4 regions of the Streptomyces sp. NPDC003042 genome follow, and region 2 is predicted to be linked to each of the others. Evidence: riboswitches for the same ligand, from Rfam matches in the RefSeq annotation. Region 2 holds a riboswitch; each other region holds the start of a gene.
The links. Region 2 has a riboswitch for cobalamin ahead of ACWDYJ_RS02130 (cobalamin biosynthesis protein). Riboswitches for the same ligand answer to the same signal wherever they lie in the genome.
Positions count from the first base shown of each region.

Region 1 (5,485 bases), on a different contig from region 2:
ACGCCGGGCGCGGGCCTTCACGCCCAGCGTGCCCGCGTCCGTCCCGTCGAGCAGCACCCGTCCGGCAGCGGGCCGCAGGGTGCCGTAGAGGCAGCGCAGCAGCGTGGTCTTGCCGCTGCCGTTCGGCCCGACCACACCGACCGTCTCGCCGGACCGGGCGGTGAGGTCGACTCCGTGCAGCAGCGTGTGCCCGTCGACCTCATAACGCACTCCCTCGACGGTGAGTTCCACCGGACTCCCCGTCATCCGCCCACCCCCTCAGTACGGCCGGACCTGCGCAGCATCCACAGGAAGAAGGGGCCTCCGACCAGTGCGGTGACCACGCCGACCGGTATCTCCTCGGGTGCGGCGGCCGTACGGGCGACCAGGTCGGCCAGCGTCAGGAACACGGCCCCGCCCAGCGCGGCCACCGGGAGCAGCGCCCGGTGACCGGCGCCCACCACCATCCGGGCGGCGTGCGGAATCATCAGCCCGACGAAGCCGATCGCCCCGCTGTACGCCACCAGCACCCCGATCACGAGGGAGGTGAGGACGAAGACGGCGGCCCGGAACCGCCCGGTGTCCAGGCCGAGGGTGTGCGCGCCCTCCTCCCCCGCGAGCAGCAGGTCGAGCGGCCGGGCGAGGGTGACGAGCAGGCCGGTGCCGGCGAGCAGGGCGGTGGCCGGCAGGGCGAGTTCGTTCCAGCGGGCCCCGCCCAGCCCGCCCAGCGTCCAGAACAGCACGGAGCGGATCTGGTCGGGGTGCGCGGAGAGCACGAGCACCAGACTGGTGAGCGCGGACAGGATGTACTGGACGGCGACTCCGGCCAGGATCAGCCGTCCGGTGGTCATCGTGCCGCCGCGTCTGGCCATGGCGTAGACGGCGACGAGCGCGGCCATGGACCCGGCGAATGCGGCGAGCGGCACGCCGGCCCCGCCCGCGATCCCGGCGGCCCCGGCTCCGGCCCCCGCGCCGAACACGATGACGAGTACCGCCCCGGCCGACGCACCCGACGAGGCGCCGAGCAGGAACGGATCGGCGAGCTGGTTGCGTACGAGCGCCTGGAGTACGGTGCCCGCGACCGCGAGCCCCGCGCCCACGACCGCCCCGAGCAGCACGCGCGGCATCCGCACGTCCCACACGATGGAGGCGAAGGCGCCCGTGCGCCGGCCGCCGAGCACGATGTCGAGCACCTGGCCGGGGGCGATCCGTACGGGCCCCAGCGCGAGGCCCGCCACCGCCGACACGACGAGCGCGGCGCCGAGGAGGACGAGAACGGCCGCGGTACGGCCGCGCCGCCTCACGCGGCGTCGGGGTGCAGCTGGCGGCCCAGGGACTCGACGGCGTCGGCGACGCGCACGCCGAGGACGGCCGAGGACAGCGGGAGGACGACGAACCGCTGGTTCTTGACGGCGGGAACCTGCGACAGGGCCGGGTCGTTCAACAGACGCTGCTTCTTGGCCTCGACGGTGGTGCCGCCGTAGTCGTAGATGAGGACGACCTCGGGCTTGCGCTCGATGACCTTCTCCCACGACACGTCACCGAAGGTGTCCTTGAGGTCGGCGAACACGTTCGTCCCCCCGGCGAGGGAGACGATCTCGTTGCCGATGCCGTTGCCGCCGGAGGTGAAGGCGGAGGCCTCGCCCGAGTCGTAGACGAAGACGGCCGGCTTCGCCTTGTCCTTCACCCGCGCGGTGACGGCGTCGATGTGGCGCTGCTCCTCCTGGATGAGGGCGGCGCCGCGCTCGGGTACGCCGAAGGTCCGGGCGACCTCGCTGATCTCGGTCTTCAGCTGTTCGAGCCCGACCGGGCCAGGGGTGCAGTACTCCACGCTCAGCCGGGAGTTGATGCCGGAGGTGGCCAGCCCCTCGCGGTCGCGGCCCTGCGACATGTCGAAGGCGCTGGCGTAACCGCCGTAGACGAAATCGGGGTTGGCGCCGAGGAGGATCTCCTTCGAGGGGTACTCCTCGGCCAGCACCTTGATCTTGTCGTATGCGGGCCGGTAGGCGGGCAGGACCGAGTCGTCGAGGTAGGCCGTGCCGGCCATCCGGTCCTGGAGTCCGAGGGCGAGCAGGATCTCGGTGGCGTGCTGGTTCATCGTGACGGCACGCTCGGGCGGGGTCTGGTAGGTGGTGCTGACCCCGCAGTTGGTGACGGTGTACGGAAACCCTGGCGCGGCTCCGGGGCGCGCGGCGGGCCGGTCGGCGCCGGTGGAACCGCCGCACGTGGCGAGCGGTATCAGGAGCGCGACGGGGATGAGTGAGCGCAGGGCGGCGCGGGAACGCGACTTGGCGAAGCCTCTCCGGGGGATCCTCGTCCCCGGTCGAAGTGCAGAGGCGGTGCGTCAGTGTCTGACTCCCGGCATCCCGCGGGCGGAATACCGGTCACAGTGGCGGGACCGCACCGGATTCACACCGGTTTCCTGTCCTGCACCGCCTGGATGACCCGGCCAGTCTGCCAGACGGGCGCCGTGCACTCCGGGGCCGGGGATTGCGGCACACTCCTCAGCACGTCGGCGTCCACGCCGACTGCGCGCGAGCGGCGGAACAGACGACGGAATCGGGTGGTCGGCCATGGCGGACGACAGCAAGGAGCTGGGCGAGGCTCAACGGGCCCATTGGCAGAGGACCTACCGCGCCCACCCCGGCATGTACGGCGAGCAGCCCTCGGCCCCCGCGGTCCACGCCGCCGCCGTCTTCCGCAGGACCGGAGCGGCCGACGTCCTGGAGTTGGGCGCGGGGCACGGCCGGGACGCCCTGTACCTCGCACGGGAGGGTTTCACCGTGCGGGCCACGGACTTCAGCCCGCTCGGCCTGGAACAGCTGACCGACGCCGCCCGGGAGCAGGGCCTCGCCGGACGGGTGACCACCGCCGTGCACGACGTACGTGAGCCCTTGCCGCTGCCGGACGCCTCCGTGGACGGGGTGTTCGCGCACATGCTGCTGTGCATGGCCCTGTCGACGCAGGAGATCCACGCGGCGGTCGGCGAGGTCCGCCGCGTCCTGCGCCCGGGAGGCACCTTCGTCTACACCGTCCGTCACACGGGCGACGCGCACTACGGAGCGGGTACCGCCCACGGCGACGACATCTTCGAGCACGGCGGATTCGCCGTGCACTTCTTCCCCCGCGAACTGGTCGACTCACTCGCCGACGGCTGGAACCTGGACGAGGTCCACGCCTTCGAGGAAGGGGACCTCCCCCGGCGCCTGTGGCGCGTCACGCAGACCCGGCCCGTCTGACATCAGCCCCGTACCGGCGGCCGAATCCGTTGCAGGGGCGGCAGGAGTCGAACCTGCGACCTACGGTTTTGGAGACCGTTGCTCTGACCAGCTGAGCTACACCCCTTCGATGAGACCAACCATCGCATGACGGAGCCTGAAGATCCACACATTTCGTGGAGCCCGCCCGGTCACCAGGAACCGCCGCCACCGCCGCCACCGCCTTCGCCGCCGGAGTCGACGGAGTCGCCGGAGGACAGGGGCGCTCCCGAGACCGCCGTGGCGGCGATCAGGCCCACGGCCAGCACCGGGCCGTAAGGGGTAGCGGGGGCTGGGGGTTCGGTCGTCGACGCGGTGACCACCCGCTGCCAGGCGGCCAGTTCGCCCAGGGCCACCGCCCAGGCGGTGTACAGCGCCGTAGCGTCGGTGGGGTGCGGGTCGGCCATGAAGCGCCGAAACGATTCCGCCTGACCCCACAACGCCGCGCCGCGGGCCGTGCGGCCCTGGAGTTCCCAGGCGCGCAGCCACAGGGCGAGACCGGCGCCCGCGACCACGGCGCCCGCGACGACGATCGGCCACCCTTCCCAGCCGGTCCAGCCGCCGAGCGGACTGTGAGCGGTCGCGACGACCAGGCCCAGGACCGCCGCGGCGATGCCGATCCGCCGCGCTGTGCGGGAGCGGCGCTCGCCGGCCGGGTCCCACAGGCCGCTGGTGCGCTGCCAGTCGGCCAGCTGGTCGCCGAGGGTGTGCCAGGCCGTCCTGAAGCGCTGGTCGTCGGCGCCGAGGTCGAACTCCCCCCGGCCGGCGAACATCTCACCGAGCACGGTCTCGGTGGCCGGATCGGTGTGCTCGTCCCGGCGGGTCGTGCGCCGCACGGTCGGATACCGCTCTTCGCCGAAGATGCGGACATGGCCGTCGATGGCGGCGCCGAGGAGCCAGGCCACCTGGTGCCGGGGCTCGACCCGTTCGGCGAGCAGGATGCCGCCCTGCGCCGGGCTCAATCCCTCCGGAGGAACGGCTCTCGGCGTGAGCGCGTCCGCGCGCCGGTCGCGGCCGGCGAGGCGCAGCAGCCGCGCCGTCACCAGGGCGCCGGCCAGGGCGGTTGCCGCCGCCAGCAGGGCCGACCGGAGCGGGTTCATGAGCGCGTCGCCGTCAGGCATCCCCGTGGGCGGCGCCGGCGGGGCAGCCGCCCCACCGACGGATCCCGTCACGGCGCCGGAGCTGTGCAGCGTGACGCCCCCGCCCGCCCCGAGCCCGTCGAGCGCGACGACGAGATGGCCCGGCTCGGGCTCTACGGCCGTGCAGCTCTGCCGGGAGCCGGTCACGCCCTGCACGCAGCGCGTACCGGTGAGGTCGTACGGGGCCACGACGTGAATCCGGATGTCGTCGAGGTCGACCTTCCATCCGGCGCCGACCGCGTTCCAGTTGAGCTTGCCGTCACGGGCGATGTCCTGGAGCGTGTACTCGAGGCGGTAGCGGCGCAGACCTGTGTTCGCGCGCTCGGGATCGCCCATGGTGATGCGCGTCTGCGACGTGTCGCCGCGTGTCAGTTCGTGCGTGACCGGGACCCCGTCCTCGGTGGTGCTGATGTCGGCCTTCCGTGAGTCGAAGGCGAGGTCCGGGATGTCGCGGTAGATGCCGTGCCGGGAGGACGCGCCGTACCCGAAGTCGTAGTCGATGACCTCGGTGATGCGGGCACTGCCGTCCTCGGCGATCTCGGCGCTCACCCACAAGCCGCTGACCCGCTCGGTGTTCCCGACCAGCCCGCCGAGCCCCACGGCGAGGGCCAGCGGCAGCACGGCCAAGGCCATCCGGATCAGGCCGTCGCGCCGACGCCGCCGCGCCGACGTCCAGCGCCTCGCTCCCGACCTCCCGGTTCCTGTCGCTGTTCCTGCTCGCGCTCCTGCTCCGCTGGCAGCACTCAAGACGATCCGCCCCCGCTCACCCCGTGAAGACCGGCAGCGTATCCCGGGCCCGGACCGCGGGCGGGCCGGGGTGGAAATCGCCAAAAGATACCCCGGCGTATCTAGTGACTTAACAGGAAGGCGACAGTAGAACTTGTTCTCACTCCATCGAGAGTGAGGAACGTCACATGAGTGACAAAATCCTGTACAGCAAGGTCCCCAACGGAATCTCACGCCGTCGGTTCATCGCTGGAACTGGTTCTATTCTCGGAGCCATGGCCCTGGCGGTCAACACCACCCCCGCCCAGGCTGCCGCCGCCCCGGCGAGCGGCCCGATCGGATCCGGAGCCCGAGTCCCGGTCCTCGTCATCGGCACCGGGTACG
Region 1 covers NZ_JBSFTP010000008.1:25,541-31,025, forward strand. The annotation lists gene ACWDYJ_RS06665 (ABC transporter ATP-binding protein) at 1-246, opposite strand, end outside; gene ACWDYJ_RS06670 (FecCD family ABC transporter permease) at 243-1,283, opposite strand; gene ACWDYJ_RS06675 (ABC transporter substrate-binding protein) at 1,280-2,077, opposite strand; adenosylcobalamin (AdoCbl) riboswitch at 2,274-2,429, opposite strand; gene ACWDYJ_RS06680 (class I SAM-dependent methyltransferase) at 2,553-3,218, shown strand; tRNA gene ACWDYJ_RS06685 (tRNA-Trp) at 3,251-3,324, opposite strand; gene ACWDYJ_RS06690 (DUF2207 domain-containing protein) at 3,389-5,008, opposite strand; gene ACWDYJ_RS06695 (GMC oxidoreductase) at 5,290-5,485, shown strand, end outside.
Region 1: it holds a riboswitch for cobalamin, as region 2 does, so the genes downstream of both, ACWDYJ_RS06675 (ABC transporter substrate-binding protein) here and ACWDYJ_RS02130 (cobalamin biosynthesis protein) in region 2, are expected to answer to the same signal.

Region 2 (5,485 bases):
CACACGGAGCCGACGCGGCACCCGTCCAAGAAGGGTTCGCCGCCCAGGACTTCGGCCACGCCGTGGTGGATCTCGTACCCCTCGACCGGCTCCCCGAGCGCCGAGCCCACCGGCCGCGCCAGGGTCTTCTCCCGCTCGAAGCGCACGCGTACGGGCAGCAGGCCGAGGCCGTCCACCGATCCCGCGCGCGACTCCACCTCGTCCTCGATCCGCTCGCCCAGCACCTGGAAACCGCCGCAGATCCCGAGCACCGGCCGCCCCTCGGCCGCCCGCGCGGCCAGCGCGTCCGCGAGGCCCCGCTCCCGCAGCCAGGCCAGCGCCTTCACGGTGCCGCGCGTACCGGGTACGACGACCAGGTCGGCGTCGACCAGTTCCTCGGCCCGGTCCACGAACCGCACGACCACGCCCGGCTCGGCTGCGAGCGCGTCGACGTCGGTGAAGTTCGACATCAGCGGCACCGCGCACACGGCGACCCGCAGCACGTCCTCGCCGACCGGCGGGGCCACCACCGACTCCCGTACGGCGCCCCGCAGCGAGACGCGCAGCCCGTCCTCCTCGTCGATGCCGAGGCCGTGCTGGAAGGGCAGCACCCCGTACGTCGCCCGGCCCGTCAGGCCGCGCAGCATCTCCATTCCGGGCTCCAGGAGCGTGACGTCGCCGCGGAACTTGTTCACGAGGTACCCCGCGATCAGCGACTGGTCCTCGGGGGACAGCAACGCCGTCGTCCCGAAGAAGGAGGCGAAGACCCCGCCCCGGTCGATGTCCCCCACCACGACCACCGGGAAGCGGGCGGCCCGCGCGATGCCCATGTTCACGATGTCGGTCCGGCGCAGGTTGATCTCGGCCGGACTTCCCGCCCCCTCGCAGATCACGGCGTCATACGTGCCCCGCAGCTGCTCCAGGCAGTCCGTGACGATGCCGAGCAACTGCTCCTGCCGACCCCCGTGGTAGCCGCGCGCACTCATCTCGCCCACCGGCTTGCCCAGGAGCACCACCTGGCTGCTGCGGTCGCTGCCGGGCTTGAGCAGTACCGGGTTCATCAGCGCCGTCGGCTCCACGCGGGCCGCCTGGGCCTGCATCGCCTGCGCACGGCCTATCTCGGCGCCCTCGCGCGTCACGAACGAGTTCAGCGACATGTTCTGCGCCTTGAACGGGGCCACCTTCACGCCTTCGCGCGCCAGCCAGCGGCAGATGCCCGCCGTGACCACGCTCTTGCCCGCGTCCGACGTCGTGCCCGCGACCAGCAGTCCGCCGCCGCGCTTCGCACCGCTCATCCGCGCCCCCTCCGAGTGCACCGTGACATGGCAAACCGCAACGTCACACATGAAGCCAGTGCCAGCCACGTCACCCGCCGCGACAGCCGCACCGCCCGCTCGATGTCAGCGACCTCCACCGGCCGCCCCGCCTCACCGTTCAGCACGGCCCGGTGCTCGACCCGCCCGCCGTACGCCAGCGTCCCGCCCAGCCGTACGCCGAGCGCCCCGGCGAAGGAGGCCTCCACCGGGCCGGCGTTGGGGCTCGGGTGCCCGGCGGCGTCCGCGCGCCAGGCCCGTACGGCTCCCCGCCGGTCGGGGCCGGCGACCACGGCGGCGAGCGCCGTCAGCCGTGCCCCCGGCCAGCCGGCCAGGTCGTCCAGCCGCGCCGAGGCCCAGCCGTAGCGCAGGTAGCGGGGCGACTTGTGGCCCACCATGGCGTCGAGGGTGTTCACGGCGCGGAAGGCCAACAGCCCGGGCACCCCGGCGACGGCTCCCCACACCAGCGCCCCGACCACGGCGTCGGAGGTGTTCTCCGCGACCGATTCCACGACGGCGCGCGCCATCTGCTGCTCGTCCAGGGCCTGCGGGTCGCGCCCGCACAGGTGCGGCAGCCGCTCCCGGGCCACCTCGGCGTCCCCGGCGGCGAGCGCCCCGCCGATGGCGCGGGCCTCCCGGCCGAGCGAGGTGCCCCCGACCACGGCCCAGGTGGCCACGGTGGTCAGGGCGATACGGGTGGCCGCGGGCCGGGAGCGCACGGCGCGGGCGCCCAGCGCGCCGACGGCGGCCGCGCCCCCCGCGCACACCAGGGTATGGAGGACGCCCCGGGCGCGGTCGTCGCGCCACAGGGCGCGTTCGACAGCGGCGGCGGCTCGTCCGAAGGCGGCCACGGGGTGCCCTCGGCGCGGATCCCCGAGGATCCGGTCGCCGATCAGGCCCGCCGTGGCGCCGTACGCGAAAACGCGATCGGCACGCATGGTGGCAGGTATGTCCTCACTCAGGGTCCGCGCCCTGGTTCGACGTGTCCGGCGGCGAGAGTTCCTGGCTCCCGGGGCGCACGCACCGCGTGCGCTTCCCGGTGACAGTGGCGGGACCGCGCCGGATTCGCACCGGACTTCCTCTCCATGCCGCCGTATTGGCTCGGGCAGTCCACCACGCACCGAGAACGCCCGTCAACTTGCCGTTGACCTGGCGCTGACTCGCCGTCGGCCCGCGGTCACCGCGCCGTCGCCCCGCCGTCGCCCCGCCGTGAGAACGCGGGCCGTGAGAACGCGCGCCGGGCATGCGAAAGCTCCCTCCGGAAGAACCGGAAGGAGCTTTCACCTGTGGCGTCTCAGCTGACGATCAGGTAGATCCCGTACGCGACGGCCCCCGCGACGAGCGCGAAGCAGGCGTAGGCGCCGCTGCGGGCCAGGGTGGCGGCCCCGCCCTGCTCGGTGGCGGCCTCGTGCTTGGAGAGGCCCACCAGGCCCAGCGTGAAGAGGGCCACGAGCGCGACGGTGGCGGTGAGGCTGACCCCGAAGACGGAGCCGAGTGCTGCCCAGTCGATCTTCATACTGCCGCTTTCTGAATGTCTCGGTCTCTGTATGTCTCGGTCAGACCGCGGCGGCCGGAGCCGCCGGAGTGGTCGTGGCGGCCGGGATGGTCGCCCTGAGGTCCTCGTCGGTCACGGCGGCGGTCGTACCGGCCGCGACGGTGGCCGGCGGGACGGCGACCATGGCCATGGCCGTGGTGACGACACCGGGCTGCTCGGCCGCGGTGTCCCCGGTGACCGGCTCCACGTCGTTGACGTTGTGGTGGTCGATGACCTGACGGCGCGAGATGAACCAGATGGCCACGCAGGAGGCCACGAGGAAGACCGTGACGGCCGCGACGCCGATGTCACCGCTGCGCATGACCAGCTCGGCACCGGCGGCGACCAGAGCGGCGGCCGGCAGGGTCAGGCCCCAGGCGATGAACATCCGGGTGGCGGTGGACCAGCGGACCACGCCGCCCTTGCGGCCCAGGCCCGCACCCATGACCGCACCGGAGCACGCGTGGGTGGTGGAGAGGGAGAAGCCGAGGCTGGAGGAGGCCAGGATGACGCTGGCGGCCGAGGTCTGGGCGGCGAAGCCCTGCTGCGGCTGAAGGTCGGTGAGCCCCTTGCCCATGGTGCGGATGATGCGCCAGCCGCCCAGGTAGGTGCCCATCGCGATGGCCAGACCGGCGGAGACGATGACCCACACCGGCGGGTTGGCGCCGGCCGGCAGGGCGTTCCCGGCGATGAGCGCCAGCGTGATGATGCCCATCGTCTTCTGCGCGTCGTTGGTGCCGTGCGCGAGGGAGACGAGACCGGCCGAGGCGATCTGACCGGTGCGGTAGCCCTTGGCGGAGGTCTTCTCGCCGACCCTGTTGCCGAGCTTGTACGTGATCTTGGCTGCCAGCAGCGCGGCCAGGCCGGCCACGAGCGGAGCGGCGATCGCCGGGATGAGCACCTTGGTGACGACGACGCTGCCGTTGACCGCGCCGATGCCGGCCGAGGCCACCGCGGCGCCGATCAGGCCGCCCATCAGGGCGTGGGAGGAGCTGGAAGGAAGTCCGACCAGCCAGGTGACGAGATTCCAGAGGATCGCGCCGACCAGGGCGGCGAAGATCACTTCTGGCTGGATGCCTTCCTCGTTGACCAGGCCCTTGGAAATCGTCTTGGCGACCTCCACGGACATGAAGGCGCCGACGAGGTTCAGCACGGCGGACATCGCCACCGCAGTCTTGGGCTTGAGGGCGCCGGTCGAGATGGTGGTGGCCATCGCGTTGGCCGTGTCGTGGAAACCGTTCGTGAAGTCGAACACGAGAGCGGTAATGATCACGATCCCGAGGAGAAGCGTTATGTGCTCCATTTACCCAGGCTTCTGTTTGACGTCAGTGGCTCGGCGACCGTAGGCAATCTGGATGAACGGAAGGTGAACTGAGTGGGGCGCGATGGTGTCCCCCCTCGGCGCGCGATCGGGACCTTCGTCCCGATTCTGCCGTAGATCCATCGATTAATGCACGTCAAAGCCGGGTGAATGAACCGCTCCACCCGGGACCTCCGGTGCGGAGGCCCGCCCCGGTGGACCCCGAAGGAGACCCAGATCACCTCCGGACCGCCTCTTCGCCGCCCCGCCCGGAACGATCTCCTCCGGTGGCCCGTCCGCCCCCGCGCCTCGACACTGGAGCGGTGCGTACCGCCACAGTGACGGCAGCGGCCGTCACCACGACCCTGATCGGTGCCGGAGCAGCCGCTGTCGCGGCCGGCCGGTACGCCGCCGACGTCGCCCTGCGCCCCGAACCGGGCCGCCCCCTGCGCGGCGGCCCCCGGCTCAGCGTCCACTCCACCGCCGCGGGACGGGTCGTGCTGACCCGCTCGGCGGCGTCCCTGCGCCCCGGTACCTACGGGCTGGACGCGCCGGGAGTGCACGCGGTGGTCGGCCCCGTCCTCGCCGACGTCCCCCATGAACCCGACACCGTCGTACGTCGCCTCCTCGCCGTCACCCACGGCAGCCTCGACCCCGGCACCCGTGTCACGCTCACCCCCCAGGTCCACCTGGGCAACCCGCGCACCGCCCTCGGCCTCGACCACGCCGACGTGGACGTCCCCGGCGAGCTCGGCCCGCTGCCCGCCTGGTTCGTGCCCGCCGCCCGGGACACCTGGGTGATCACCGTGCACGGGCTCGGCGCCAGTCGCGAGCACCCGATGGTGGTCATGCCCTTCCTGCACCGCCACCGCTTCCCCGTCCTCGACCTCGGCTACCGGGGCGACCTCGGCGCCCCGGCCCCTCCCGACGGAGTCGGCCACCTCGGCGAGTCGGAGTGGCGGGACCTGGACGCCGCCATCCGCTACGCCCTGCGCTACGGAGCCCGGCGCGTGATCCTGCACGGCTGGTCCACCGGGGCCACCATGGCCCTGCACGCCGTCGAGCGCTCGGCCCTGGCCGCCCGGATCTCCGGGCTCGTGCTGGATTCGCCCGTGCTGGACTGGCACGCCACCCTGCGCGCCCTCGCCGCCTCCCGCCGTGTCCCGGCCGCGCTCCTTCCGCTCGCGGTCCGCGCCGCCGAGGGCCGCGCGGGGCTGCGCGCCGACCGCCGTCCGCCGGGCGCGGAGCCGGGCGAGCTGCGCGTCCCCCTCCTGATCTTCCACGGGCCGGACGACACGCTCGCCCCCTGGGAGCCGTCCCGCCGGCTCGCCGCCGCCCGGCCCGACCTCGTCACCCTGC
Region 2 covers NZ_JBSFTP010000002.1:179,880-185,364, forward strand. The annotation lists gene ACWDYJ_RS02125 (cobyric acid synthase) at 1-1,274, opposite strand, end outside; gene ACWDYJ_RS02130 (cobalamin biosynthesis protein) at 1,271-2,230, opposite strand; cobalamin riboswitch at 2,268-2,421, opposite strand; gene ACWDYJ_RS02135 (hypothetical protein) at 2,587-2,808, opposite strand; gene ACWDYJ_RS02140 (anion permease) at 2,849-4,129, opposite strand; gene ACWDYJ_RS02145 (alpha/beta hydrolase family protein) at 4,450-5,485, shown strand, end outside.

Region 3 (5,485 bases), on a different contig from region 2:
GCAGGTAGGTGTCGAGCAGCGTCAGATAGAACTGGACGTGCACGGCCTCCTCGAACAGCTGGCGCGACAGGTACAGGCGCGCCTCCGGGGAGTTGATGTGCTTGTACAGAGTGAGCACGAGGTTGTTCGAGACGATCGAGTCGCCCGTCGCGAAGAAGGCGACCAGCCGGCCGATCATGTGCTGCTCGGAAGGCGTCAGCTTCGCGAGGTCGGCGACGTCCGAGTGGAGGTCGACCTCCTCCACCGTCCAGGTGTTCTTGATCGCGTCGCGGTAGCGCTCGTAGAAGTCCGGGTAGCGCATGGGGCGGAGGGTGAGCTCGAAGCCCGGGTCCAGAAGGTTCTTCGTCTTGTCGGTGGTGCTGGTCACTGGCAGGCCTCGCAGGACTCGGGGTTCTCAAGGGAGCAGGCGAGCGCGTCCGCGTCGGCGACAGCCTCGGGGAGCGCTACGGGGGTTGCGGCCTGCGCGGCGCGGGCGATCTTCGTCGCCGGGCGGGAGCGCAGGTAGTACGTGGTCTTCAGGCCCTGCTTCCAGGCGTACGCGTACATCGACGAGAGCTTCCCGATGGTCGGCGTCTCCAGGAACAGGTTCAGCGACTGCGACTGGTCGAGGAACGGCGTACGGGCCGCCGCCATGTCGATCAGGCCGCGCTGCGGGATCTCCCAGGCCGTGCGGTACAGCTCGCGCACCTCGGCCGGGATCCAGCCGAAGCCCTGGACCGAGCCGCTGGACTCGCGCAGTGCCTCGCGGGTCTGGGCGTCCCACACGCCGAGCCGCTTCAGCTCGTCCACCAGGTAGGCGTTGACCTGGAGGAACTCGCCGCTGAGGGTCTCGCGCTTGAAGAGGTTGGAGACCTGCGGCTCGATGCACTCGTACACGCCCGCGATCGAGGCGATGGTCGCCGTCGGGGCGATGGCGAGAAGGAGGGAGTTGCGCATGCCGGTTTCGGCGACGCGGGCGCGCAGGGCGTCCCACCGCTCCGGCCAGTTCAGCTCGACGTCGTAGTGGTCCGGGTGCAGGACGCCGCGCGCGGTGCGGGTCTTGTCCCAGGCCGGGAGCGGGCCGCTGCGCTCGGCGAGGTCGCAGGAGGCCTCGTACGCGGCGAGCATGATCCGCTCGGAGAGCTTCGTGGACAGCGCCTTCGCCTCGGGGGAGTCGAAGGGCAGCTTCAGCTTGAAGAAGACGTCCTGCAGGCCCATCGCGCCCAGACCCACCGGACGCCAGCGGGCGTTGGAGCGGCCGGCCTGCTCGGTCGGGTAGAAGTTGATGTCCACGACGCGGTCGAGGAAGGTCACGGCGGTGCGGACGGTCTCGTCCAGACGCTCCCAGTCGATCTCCCCCTCCACGACGAAGGCGCCCATGTTGACCGAGCCGAGGTTGCAGACGGCCGTCTCGCCGTCGTTGGTGACCTCGATGATCTCGGTGCACAGGTTGGAGGAGTGGACGACCGAGCCCGGCTCGGCGGTCTGGTTCGCCGTGCGGTTGGAGGCGTCCTTGAAGGTCATCCAGCCCTGGCCGGTCTGCGCGAGGGTGCGCATCATCCGGCCGTACAGGTCGCGGGCGGGCATGGTCTTGCGCGCCAGGCCGTCCGCCTCGGCCTTGCGGTACGCGGCGTCGAACGCGTCGCCCCACAGGTCGACGAGCTCGGGCACGTCGGCCGGGGAGAACAGCGACCAGTCGGCGTCGGAATTCACGCGGCGCATGAACTCGTCCGGCACCCAGTGGGCCAGGTTCAGGTTGTGCGTACGGCGCTGGTCCTCACCGGTATTGTCACGCAGCTCCAGGAACTCCTCGATGTCCGCGTGCCAGGTCTCCAGGTAGACGGCGGCGGCGCCCTTGCGCCGGCCGCCCTGGTTCACGGCGGCGACGGAGGCGTCGAGGGTCTTCAGGAACGGCACGATGCCGTTGGAGTGGCCGTTGGTGCCGCGGATCAGCGAACCGCGGGCGCGGATGCGGGAGTACGAGAGACCGATGCCGCCCGCGTGCTTGGACAGGCGCGCCACCTGGTGGTAGCGGTCGTAGATCGAGTCGAGCTCGTCCAGCGGGGAGTCCAGCAGGTAGCAGGAGGACATCTGCGGGTGCCGGGTGCCGGAGTTGAAGAGCGTGGGGGAGGACGGCAGGTAGTCGAGGCGGCTCATCAGTCGGTAGAGCGAGGCCACTTCCTCGACGGCCGGGATGCTTTCGTCCGCGGCGAGGCCGCAGGCCACGCGCAGCATGAAGTACTGCGGGGTCTCGATGACCTGGCGGGTGATCGGGTGGCGCAGCAGGTAGCGGCTGTGCAGCGTCCGCAGGCCGAAGAAGCCGAAGCGGTCGTCCGCGCCTTCGGCGAGGGCGTGCTCGACCAGCGCGTCCAGGCGGCGCGCGTGGGTCCGTACGAAGGAGGCCGTACGGTCGGCGATGAGCCCCTCGCGGTGACCGACCTCCACGGAGGCGGCGAAGGAGGTGGCGCCCTGGCCGGCGGCCTCGGCGGCGACGGCCAGCGTCAACAGCCGGGCGGCGAGACGGGAGTACGCCGGGTCCTCGGAGATCAGGCCCGCCGCGGCCTCGGTGGCCAGTCCGCGCAGTTCGGCCTCGTCGGCGACGGAGCTGCGCCCGCGCAGGGCGGCGGCGGCGACCTTGCCGGGGTCGGTGTCGGGGAGGTCGGCCGTCAGCTCGGTCAGGGTGCGCAGCAGCGCGGCCCCAGGACCTTGCGGGTCGGACGGAACGGACTCGGCGCGCGGTGCGGCAGGCGCGATGGTCACGGGGGGAGCTCTCCCTCGCTCGGCCCGGTCATCGGCGGGGCGGGGCGCGACGGAGCGCATGCGGGCGTGGCAGGTACGCGTACACCGCATGGCGTCCACCGGCCCAACCGCGAGGCCCGGACGTATCGGCACCCGGTTCGGTCGAGCCGGGCGCGCTGTCGGCAGGTCCTCGGACTTGCGGGTGCACGAAGGGGTGCACTTCATACCGTTGCGGGACAGTTCCGGATTCGCACCGGATTCCCCTGCGGCGACAGCAGCCTTGAGCATACATGTGGGGGCGCCCGCTTGCGTGACCCCCCACATGTTGTGTCGGCGCGGCTACAGCTCCAGTCGGTACGTGAGGAGCGTCAGCCCCGGAACCGGGGCCCAGTCCCGCTCCGGAGTACGGACGAAGCCGAGCCGTTCGTAGATCCGCTGGGCGCCGGTCATGCCGCGCTGGGTGGACAGCACCAGGTGCGTGACGCCCTCCAACTGCCGGGCGCGGGCCACGCAGGCGCGGACCAGGGCCTCGCCCACGCCCCGCCCGCGGGCCTCGCGGGAAACGGCCAGCATCCGGAACTCCGCCTCGCCCGGCCCGGCGATGTCGGCCAGCGGGCTCCCGGGCGGGGCGAAGGTCACGCCGCCGAGCACGGTGCCCTCGTACGCGGCGACGAGGACCTCCCCATCGGCGGCCCGGCCGGCGACATCGCGCAGCACGCCCGCGTAGTACGCCTCGCCGGAGGTCAGCAGCCCGTCGCCCAAGTACGCCTGCGCGGTGAGCTCGCCCAGCTCTTCGTATTCGGCGGGCACTGCCGGCCTGATCAAGATGTCCATGCGGTCGAGTGTGCCGGACGGGTGTCGGTCGTCGGCGCTATCGTCGGAGAGCACCGTCGAAGAAGGTGAGCGAGGCATGACCGTGATGACCGACCGGCCCCACATGACGATCGAAGAGTTCGAGCACCTGGCCCGCACAGCGGCCCGCGAGGCGGAGGGGCTGCGACTGGAATTCATCGGTGGGGTGCTGAGGAGCAAGGCCATGCCGGACGGGGACCACGGGCGGGTCATTCTGTGGCTGACGCGGATCTGCGTGCAGCACCACCCGGAGTTCTGGCTGCACCCAGGGCGGGGGATCAAGGCAGAACAGTACCGGGAGGGCCGCGCCATTCCGGACGGGGTTCTGGCGCACGAGGACGCGTTCGTAGGACAGGGCCACTGGGTGGATCCGAGCCCGATCCTGATGGCCGTCGAGGTGACCACGTGGGACTCCGACACCGAGCGGCGCGACCGGATCGAGAAGCCGCGCGCTTATGCGCAGACCGGTATCCCCGTCTACCTCCTCATCGACCGGCTCAAGTGCCAGGTTCTCGTCCACAGCGACCCGGATGGCGACCGCTACGAGACTGTGCGCACCGTTCCCTTCGGCAAGGAAGTCAAGCTTCCCGAACCCGTCGGCATCACCCTCCAGACCGAGCCCCTCAAGGACTGGGTGCGCTGAGCACGCCGCAGGGCCCCCGCCCAGGATGGGCGGGGGCCCTGCGTACGTATGGGCTCAGCAGCAGCGGAAGCCCTCGCGGGGGTTCGCCTCGCGGGCGTCCGTGCGCTCGCGTTCGAAGGCGCGGCGGGTCATGACCTCCGCGTCCGGGGCGTGGGAACGGGCGTGGGCGACGTACCGGTCGTAGGCCGCCTCCCCCGAGAACTCCCGTACGTAGAACCGGGCTCGCGCGAGGACGCTGCGCAGGCTCATGACGACACCGGCTCCTTCGCCCGGCCGCCGCCCGAGTCGAGGCCGGCGGTCGCGAGTTCCGCCTTCTCCTCGGCCGTCGCGATCAGACCGGCCGGGGCGACGATCTTCGACTCGGTCCACGGGACCTCGGAGAGCTTCACGGACTCCGGGTTGCTGATGGCCTTGAAGCAGGTCCGGGCCGCGTCCGCCAGCACCACGATGATCAGGACCGCGAACAGCACCGACAGGACGCCGTCGACCGTGGCGTTGGTGACCACGGTGTGCATGTCGTCCATGTTCTTGGCGGGCGGCAGCACCTTCCCGGCGTCGATGCCGGTCTGGTACTTCTCGCGCTGCGCGAAGAAGCCGACCTTCACGTCCTCGGAGAAGATCTTCTGGTAGCTGGCGGTGAGGGTGACGGCCACGTCCCAGGCGAGCGGAACACCCGTGATCCAGGCCCACTTGAGCCGTCCGGACTTGATCAGCAGGGTCGTGCAGACGGCCAGGGCCACCGCCGCGAGCAGCTGGTTCGCGATGCCGAACAGCGGGAAGAGCTGGTTGATGCCGCCCAGCGGGTCCTTGACGCCGACCCACAGGAAGTAGCCCCAGCCGCCGACGACGACCGCGCTCGCCAGCCACACGCCCGGCTTCCAGCTGACCTCCTTGAAGGACTTGTGCACGTTGCCGAGGGTGTCCTGGAGCATGAACCGCCCGACGCGGGTGCCCGCGTCGACCGTCGTCAGGATGAAGAGGGCCTCGAACATGATGGCGAAGTGGTACCAGAAGGCCTTCATCGCGGTCCCGCCGATCACGGCGGAGAAGATCTCGGACATGCCGAGCGCGAAGGTCGGCGCACCGCCCGTACGGGACAGCAGGCTGCTCTCCTCCACGTCCTTCGCGGCCTGCGCGAGGGCCTCCGGGCTGATGGCGAAGCCGAAGTTCGTCACGGCCTGCGAGGCGGACTCGACGGTGGTGCCTATGACGCCGCCGGGGGAGTTCACCGCGAAGAAGAGACCGGGCTCGATGATGCAGGCCGCGATCATC
Region 3 covers NZ_JBSFTP010000083.1:16,747-22,231, forward strand. The annotation lists gene ACWDYJ_RS30065 (ribonucleotide-diphosphate reductase subunit beta) at 1-301, opposite strand, end outside; gene ACWDYJ_RS30070 (ribonucleoside-diphosphate reductase subunit alpha) at 364-2,739, opposite strand; cobalamin riboswitch at 2,883-3,016, opposite strand; gene ACWDYJ_RS30075 (GNAT family N-acetyltransferase) at 3,058-3,552, opposite strand; gene ACWDYJ_RS30080 (Uma2 family endonuclease) at 3,629-4,213, shown strand; gene ACWDYJ_RS30085 (YbdD/YjiX family protein) at 4,268-4,462, opposite strand; gene ACWDYJ_RS30090 (carbon starvation CstA family protein) at 4,459-5,485, opposite strand, start outside.
Region 3: it holds a riboswitch for cobalamin, as region 2 does, so the genes downstream of both, ACWDYJ_RS30070 (ribonucleoside-diphosphate reductase subunit alpha) here and ACWDYJ_RS02130 (cobalamin biosynthesis protein) in region 2, are expected to answer to the same signal.

Region 4 (5,485 bases), on a different contig from region 2:
GAAGGGCGCCGGCCATCGGCCTGGTGTGCTCTCACCGGGTCAGGGTGCGCAAATCGGCGGCCAGCGAGGCGATCGCCGCGGGATTGCGCGGGCTTTCCACCAGCTCCGCGTAGTCGAGGACGACGATACGGTCGTGCTTGATCGCCGAGACGTTCGCGAGCGGCGGGTAGGACTTCAGGAACTTCCTCTTCTCCTCGGCGCCGGTGTCCCCGTAGTCGTTGATCACGATCACTTCGGGATCCCGCTCGACGACGGTCTCCCAACCGACGGTCGTCCAGCTGTCTTCGAGGTCCTTCATGACGTGGTCGCCGCCCGCCTTGGTGATGATGTCGTGCGGCCCCGCGTACGCACCTGACGTGAAGGGCCTGTCGCGGCCGTCGTCGTAGAGGAAGACGCGAGGCCGGTCGGCTCCCTTCAGGGCCTGCGCCTCTGCTTCGGTCACCTGCTTCTGGAACTTCGCGATGAGGGCTTCGGCACGGTCTTCGACGTCGAAGAGCTTCCCCAGATTCCGCAGGTCGGTATAGAGCGCCTCGAGCGGCGGCATCACACCACGTGCCTTGTCCGTCCCGTTGCGGCACGACTCGGTCAGCAGGTACGAGCCGATACCGACCCTCTCCAGCTCTGCGGGGGTAAAGCCCTCCGCCTCGTTGAAGCCGTAGTTCCAGCCCGCGAACACCAGATCCGCGCGGGAGTCGAGGACCAACTCCTTGTTGATCGTCTTCTTCGACAGCCACTTGGTCTTCTGATAGGCGTCCTTCCATGGGACGGAGTCGAGATCGCCCCTGTCGTCCGGCATCACATAGCCCGCCATGCGGCCCTCCAGGCCGAGCGCGAACATGATCTCGGTGATGCCGACGTCATTGGTGACCACGCGCTCCGGGGCCGCGCCATAGGTCTTCTTCTGACCGCAGTTCTCGATGGTCACGGGATAGTGGCCGCCTGCCTTGGCCTGGCCGTCCCCGCTGTCGCGGGAGGTGACCTCGGCGCCGCAGCCGGTGAGAGTCAGAGCAGCGGCGAGCGCGAGAGCGGCGGGGCGTACGAGCGAGGTCATCGGGGCTCCTTAAGAGGCGGGCTGAGCGGGCGGGAGTCGGTCGAAGAGCAGGTGCAGGGCCCCGGACTCGGGGTGCGGCACGCGGTGCGCCCGTACGCCGAAGACCTCGGTCAGCAGTTCGGTCGTGAGTACGTCGTACGGAGCGCCGGAGGCGACGATCCGGCCGTGCTCGATGACGTAGAGCAGGTCGCAGTGGACGGCGGCGAGGTTGAGGTCGTGGAGTGCGGTGAGCACGGTGAGCCCGCTGCCGCGCACCAGCGACAGCACTTCCAACTGCTGGGCGACGTCGAGGTGGTTGGTGGGCTCGTCGAGCACGAGCACCTGCGGCTGCTGGGCCAGCGCGCGGGCGATCAGGACCCGCTGCTTCTCCCCGCCCGAGAGCGTGAGGAAGCCGCGGTCGGCCAGGTGTCCGGCGCCGACCCGCGCCAGCGCGGCCTCGCAGGCCTGCCGGTCCCCGGCGGTGGTGCGGGCCGTGGCACTCTGGTGCGGCAGCCGTCCCATCGCTACGACCTCGGTGACCGTGAAGTCGAACTCGGCGACCGACTCCTGGGGTAGCGCGGCCAGCCGGCGGGCGCCGTCGCGCGCGCTCATCGCGTGCAGGTCCTCCCCGCCGAGCCGGACCGTACCGGCCGTGGGGCGCAGCGCCCGGTAGACGCAGCGCAGCAGGCTGGACTTGCCGCTGCCGTTGGGTCCGACCAGCCCGACGAGCTGCCCGCCGCCCACCCGCAGGGTGACGTCCTCGACCAGCCGCGCGCCCGCGGTCTCGACCGTCAGGTCATCGATGTCGATCCGCATCACGCGCCTCCGAAGGTGTACGAGCGGCGGCTCATCAGCAGGACGAAGCACGGCACGCCGATGACTGCGGTCAGTACGCCCACCGGCAGTTCGGTCGGTGCCATCACGACGCGGGAGAGGATGTCCACCCAGATCATCAGGACCGCGCCCGCCAGCGGTGCGACGGCCAGCACCCGGCGGTGGTCGGCGCCGACCAGCATGCGTACGCCGTGGGGAACCATCAGTCCGACGAAGCCGATCGCACCGCTGACGGCGACCACGGCCCCGGTGACGGCCGCGCAGACCACGAAGAGCTCCTTGCGCAGCCGCCCCGCGTCCACGCCCAGCGCGGCCGCCGTCTCATCGCCCATGGCGAGCGCGTTCAGTCGGCGCGCCGACAGCGTGAGATGAACGAGGCCGGCGAGCACGGCGCCCGCGGCAACGGGCAGGGAGGCCCAGTTGGCGCCGCCGAGGCTGCCGAGCAGCCACATCATCGCGGAGCGGGCCGCCTCACCGCGCTCGGCCGCGAACACCATGAACGTGGTGACGGCCGAGAAGCCGTAGTACATCGCGCTGCCCGTGAGGACCAGCCGCATCGGGGTCAGACCACGAGCGGTGCGGGCGATCGCGTACACCAGCATCATGGCGAGCAGCGCGGAGAAGAACGCGGCGGTGGACAGCGCCCAGATACCGAGCGCGCCGAGCGCACCGAAGAGCATGACGGCGTTGGCGCCGACTGCCGCGCCCGAGGAGATGCCGAGGACGAAGGGGTCGGCGAGCGCGTTGCGGACCATGGCCTGCACGGCGACGCCGATGGCCGCGAGCCCTGCGCCGACGACCGCGGCCAGCAGGGCTCGCGGGAAGCGCAGTTCCCAGACGATGGTGTACGCCGGCACCTCGTCGGGGGCTATCGCTCCACCTGCCAGCCCCGACCAGAGATAGCGCAGCACCTCGCCCCAGGAGAGTCCGGAAGCCCCGATCCCCGCCCCGCAGACGACGGAGAGCACCAGCGCGACGCACAGGGCGGCGAGAAGAGGTGGCAGCGGCACGCGTCTTGGCGGCGCCGGCCCGGTGCCCGTTCGGGAAGCGTGCGGCGGCGCGGCAGCGCTGCTGTGTTCGACAGGTATGGCCACGGGCGGATCGCCTTCGCCTCGGGCCGTGCCACACGCCAAGGGAGCAGACCGCGACGTGGTGCGTCCGGCGCAGCACCCTCTCGCAGTCCACGGCGAGTTGTCAGGAGCCTTCACCGCCGCGGGTAATCGGGCTCACGGGGGACGGACCTGCCTACAGGTTCGTCACTCCGCCTACCGTTGCGGGTCAGCGCCGGACTTCCACCGGACTTCCCCCGCGGGGCGTGTGCAGCTTAGCGCGCTCCCGGCACGGCGCCGTGCGGGCCGAGCGGATACGGCCCTGAGCCCGAGTGCTGCAGCCAATGTGCTCAGGCCGATGAAGACGATGGACCGGCAGAACACGGCCAGCGACCCGACAGCTAAACGAACGCCAACAACAGGTGCTGCAATGGGTCGGCTGCCCCCGCCCGTGAGGGCCTGGCGCGCAGGGCCTCCACACTCGGCGCCCCGTCGGTGCGGGCGTCCGCGTCCCGGTACAGGCGGCACGAGACGCTCGGCGCGGCCCCCGCCACCGCGAACGGGTCGGCGCCATTGATCAGCACGGTGGGCGAGCCGGTCATGCCCCAGCGCGGCCTCTTCCTCCTCGCGCACCTCGACCAGCTCCACCTCCGCCGCCCGGCCGTCGAGCGCGGCGGCGATCCGCTCCTGCACGACCGGCGCGTTCGGGCAGTCGGGAACCGTCAGCCAAGCGGCATAAGGCGAACTCGCGGCGAGAACGGTCCAAGGACCGCAAGCCCGGTGGGCAGCGGGGACACCCGGGCTCGGGCCTGGAGTTCGCGCCGGTCTCGGAGTTGGCTGACACAGTGCCAGTCGAGCCCGCCGAGTGCTCGACCTGCGGCGAGTGTCTGGATTCGAACGCCCCTGGTGAGGGGTTCACCCCGGTCCAGCAGTGGGACGTCCCGCCGGTGACGCTGCGCAAGGTCCAGTTCGATCTGATGCGGCGGCGGTGCTCGGCCGGGCACCTCACCCAGGCGCCGCCTCCGGCGGGGGTGTCCGGGCCGGTCTGTTACGGCCCGAACGTGCGGGCGTTCGCCGCGCACATCGCTTATCGCGGGCATGTCAGCATGGAGCGGACCGCTGAGATGCTCGCGGAACTGTTCGGCTGCCCGGTGTCCACCGGGTTCGTCGCCTCCTGCCTGCGGCGACTGTCGACGCGGCTGGTCGGTTTCGAGACCGACCTGAAACGCGCGTTGGCCGCCGCGCCGCGGCTGCACCACGACGAGACCCCGGTGCCGGTCAACGGCGCGACCGGCTACGTCTACACCGCCCGCACCGACAATCTGATCTGGTACGGCGCGCACCAGACCCGCAGCCACGCCGCCATGGACGGCTTCGACATCCTGCCGCGCTTCGCCGGAGTGCTCATCCGCGATGACTGGCACGGCTACCACAAATACAGCGACACCACCCGTGGCGGGAAGGTCACCCAGGTGCAACTGTGCTGCGCTCACCTGCTGCGCGACCTCAAGGCCGTGTGGGAGTCCGACCCCGAACATCAGGCGTGGGCCGAGCAGATGCGCCAGACCTTGGAGAAGGCACGACGCCCCGTCGACACCGCGATCACGCAGGGCGCGGCCGGCCTGTCCACGACCACGAGCCAGAGCCTGCGGGATCTGTATCTCAACACCGCGCAGCAGGGCATCGACGCGAACACCCCCGGGACCGCCGGCCGCAGCCACGACGCCTACAAGCTGGCGAAACGGATGCGTGAGCGAGTCGATCAAGTCCTCAACTTCACCCTGGACTTCCACGTCGAGTGGACCGACAACCCAGCCGAGCAGGCGATCAGGATGGCCAAGCTCCAAGCCAAGATCAGCGGGAGCTGGCGCAGCATGCGAGGACTCACCGCGTTCTGCCGCGTCCGTTCCTACATCGCCACGGCCAAAGCCCACGGCGTCGAGGTCTTCACAGCCCTACGCAACGCCTTTCTGGGCGATCCCTGGAGCATCGCCACACCGGCATGACCATCAGGTCACCGCTGAATGGACCGTGCCCGCGGGTGGCGCGAGCGAAGGATGGTCGGGCGCGGGGCGGGCAGTCACGCCTGCTGCGGCCTGCGGAGTGGCTCGCTGTCGAGGCTGGCTGCCAGGGTCGCCGGTGATGCGGTGCGGCGTGGCCAGGTCCAGGCGGAGCGCAGGATGAAGGCCAGGAGCAGCACCTCGAGTCCGATGGAGAGGCCGTAGAAGTAGAAGTAGGTCCAGGACTCCCCTACCGCGTTGAACATCGAGACGGGGATGTAGAGCGTTGCTACGACGAGGTTGATGGTGCGGTTGACACGGGCGGGCAGTGTCGCGGAGAGCAGGATCATGAGGATCGGGATGGCCATGAGCGTGAGCGCAATGGCGACAAAGGTTGGACCGATGTCGAACTCGTGGACGATGCCGGCCAGGATGTCGTCGACGAAGCCGGGCTTGTACAGGGCGAGGTAGTCGACATAGATGTAGAGGAACATGAAGCTGGTCCATGCTGCTGCGAGCTTGGCCTGCACGGGCATGCGCAGATCTTCCAGCGTGCTCTGGGACGGCGGATT
Region 4 covers NZ_JBSFTP010000075.1:28,531-34,015, forward strand. The annotation lists gene ACWDYJ_RS28775 (ABC transporter substrate-binding protein) at 32-1,051, opposite strand; gene ACWDYJ_RS28780 (ABC transporter ATP-binding protein) at 1,061-1,846, opposite strand; gene ACWDYJ_RS28785 (FecCD family ABC transporter permease) at 1,846-2,874, opposite strand; cobalamin riboswitch at 3,058-3,193, opposite strand; gene tnpC (IS66 family transposase) at 3,486-4,919, shown strand; gene ACWDYJ_RS28795 (DUF6326 family protein) at 4,994-5,449, opposite strand.
Region 4: it holds a riboswitch for cobalamin, as region 2 does, so the genes downstream of both, ACWDYJ_RS28785 (FecCD family ABC transporter permease) here and ACWDYJ_RS02130 (cobalamin biosynthesis protein) in region 2, are expected to answer to the same signal.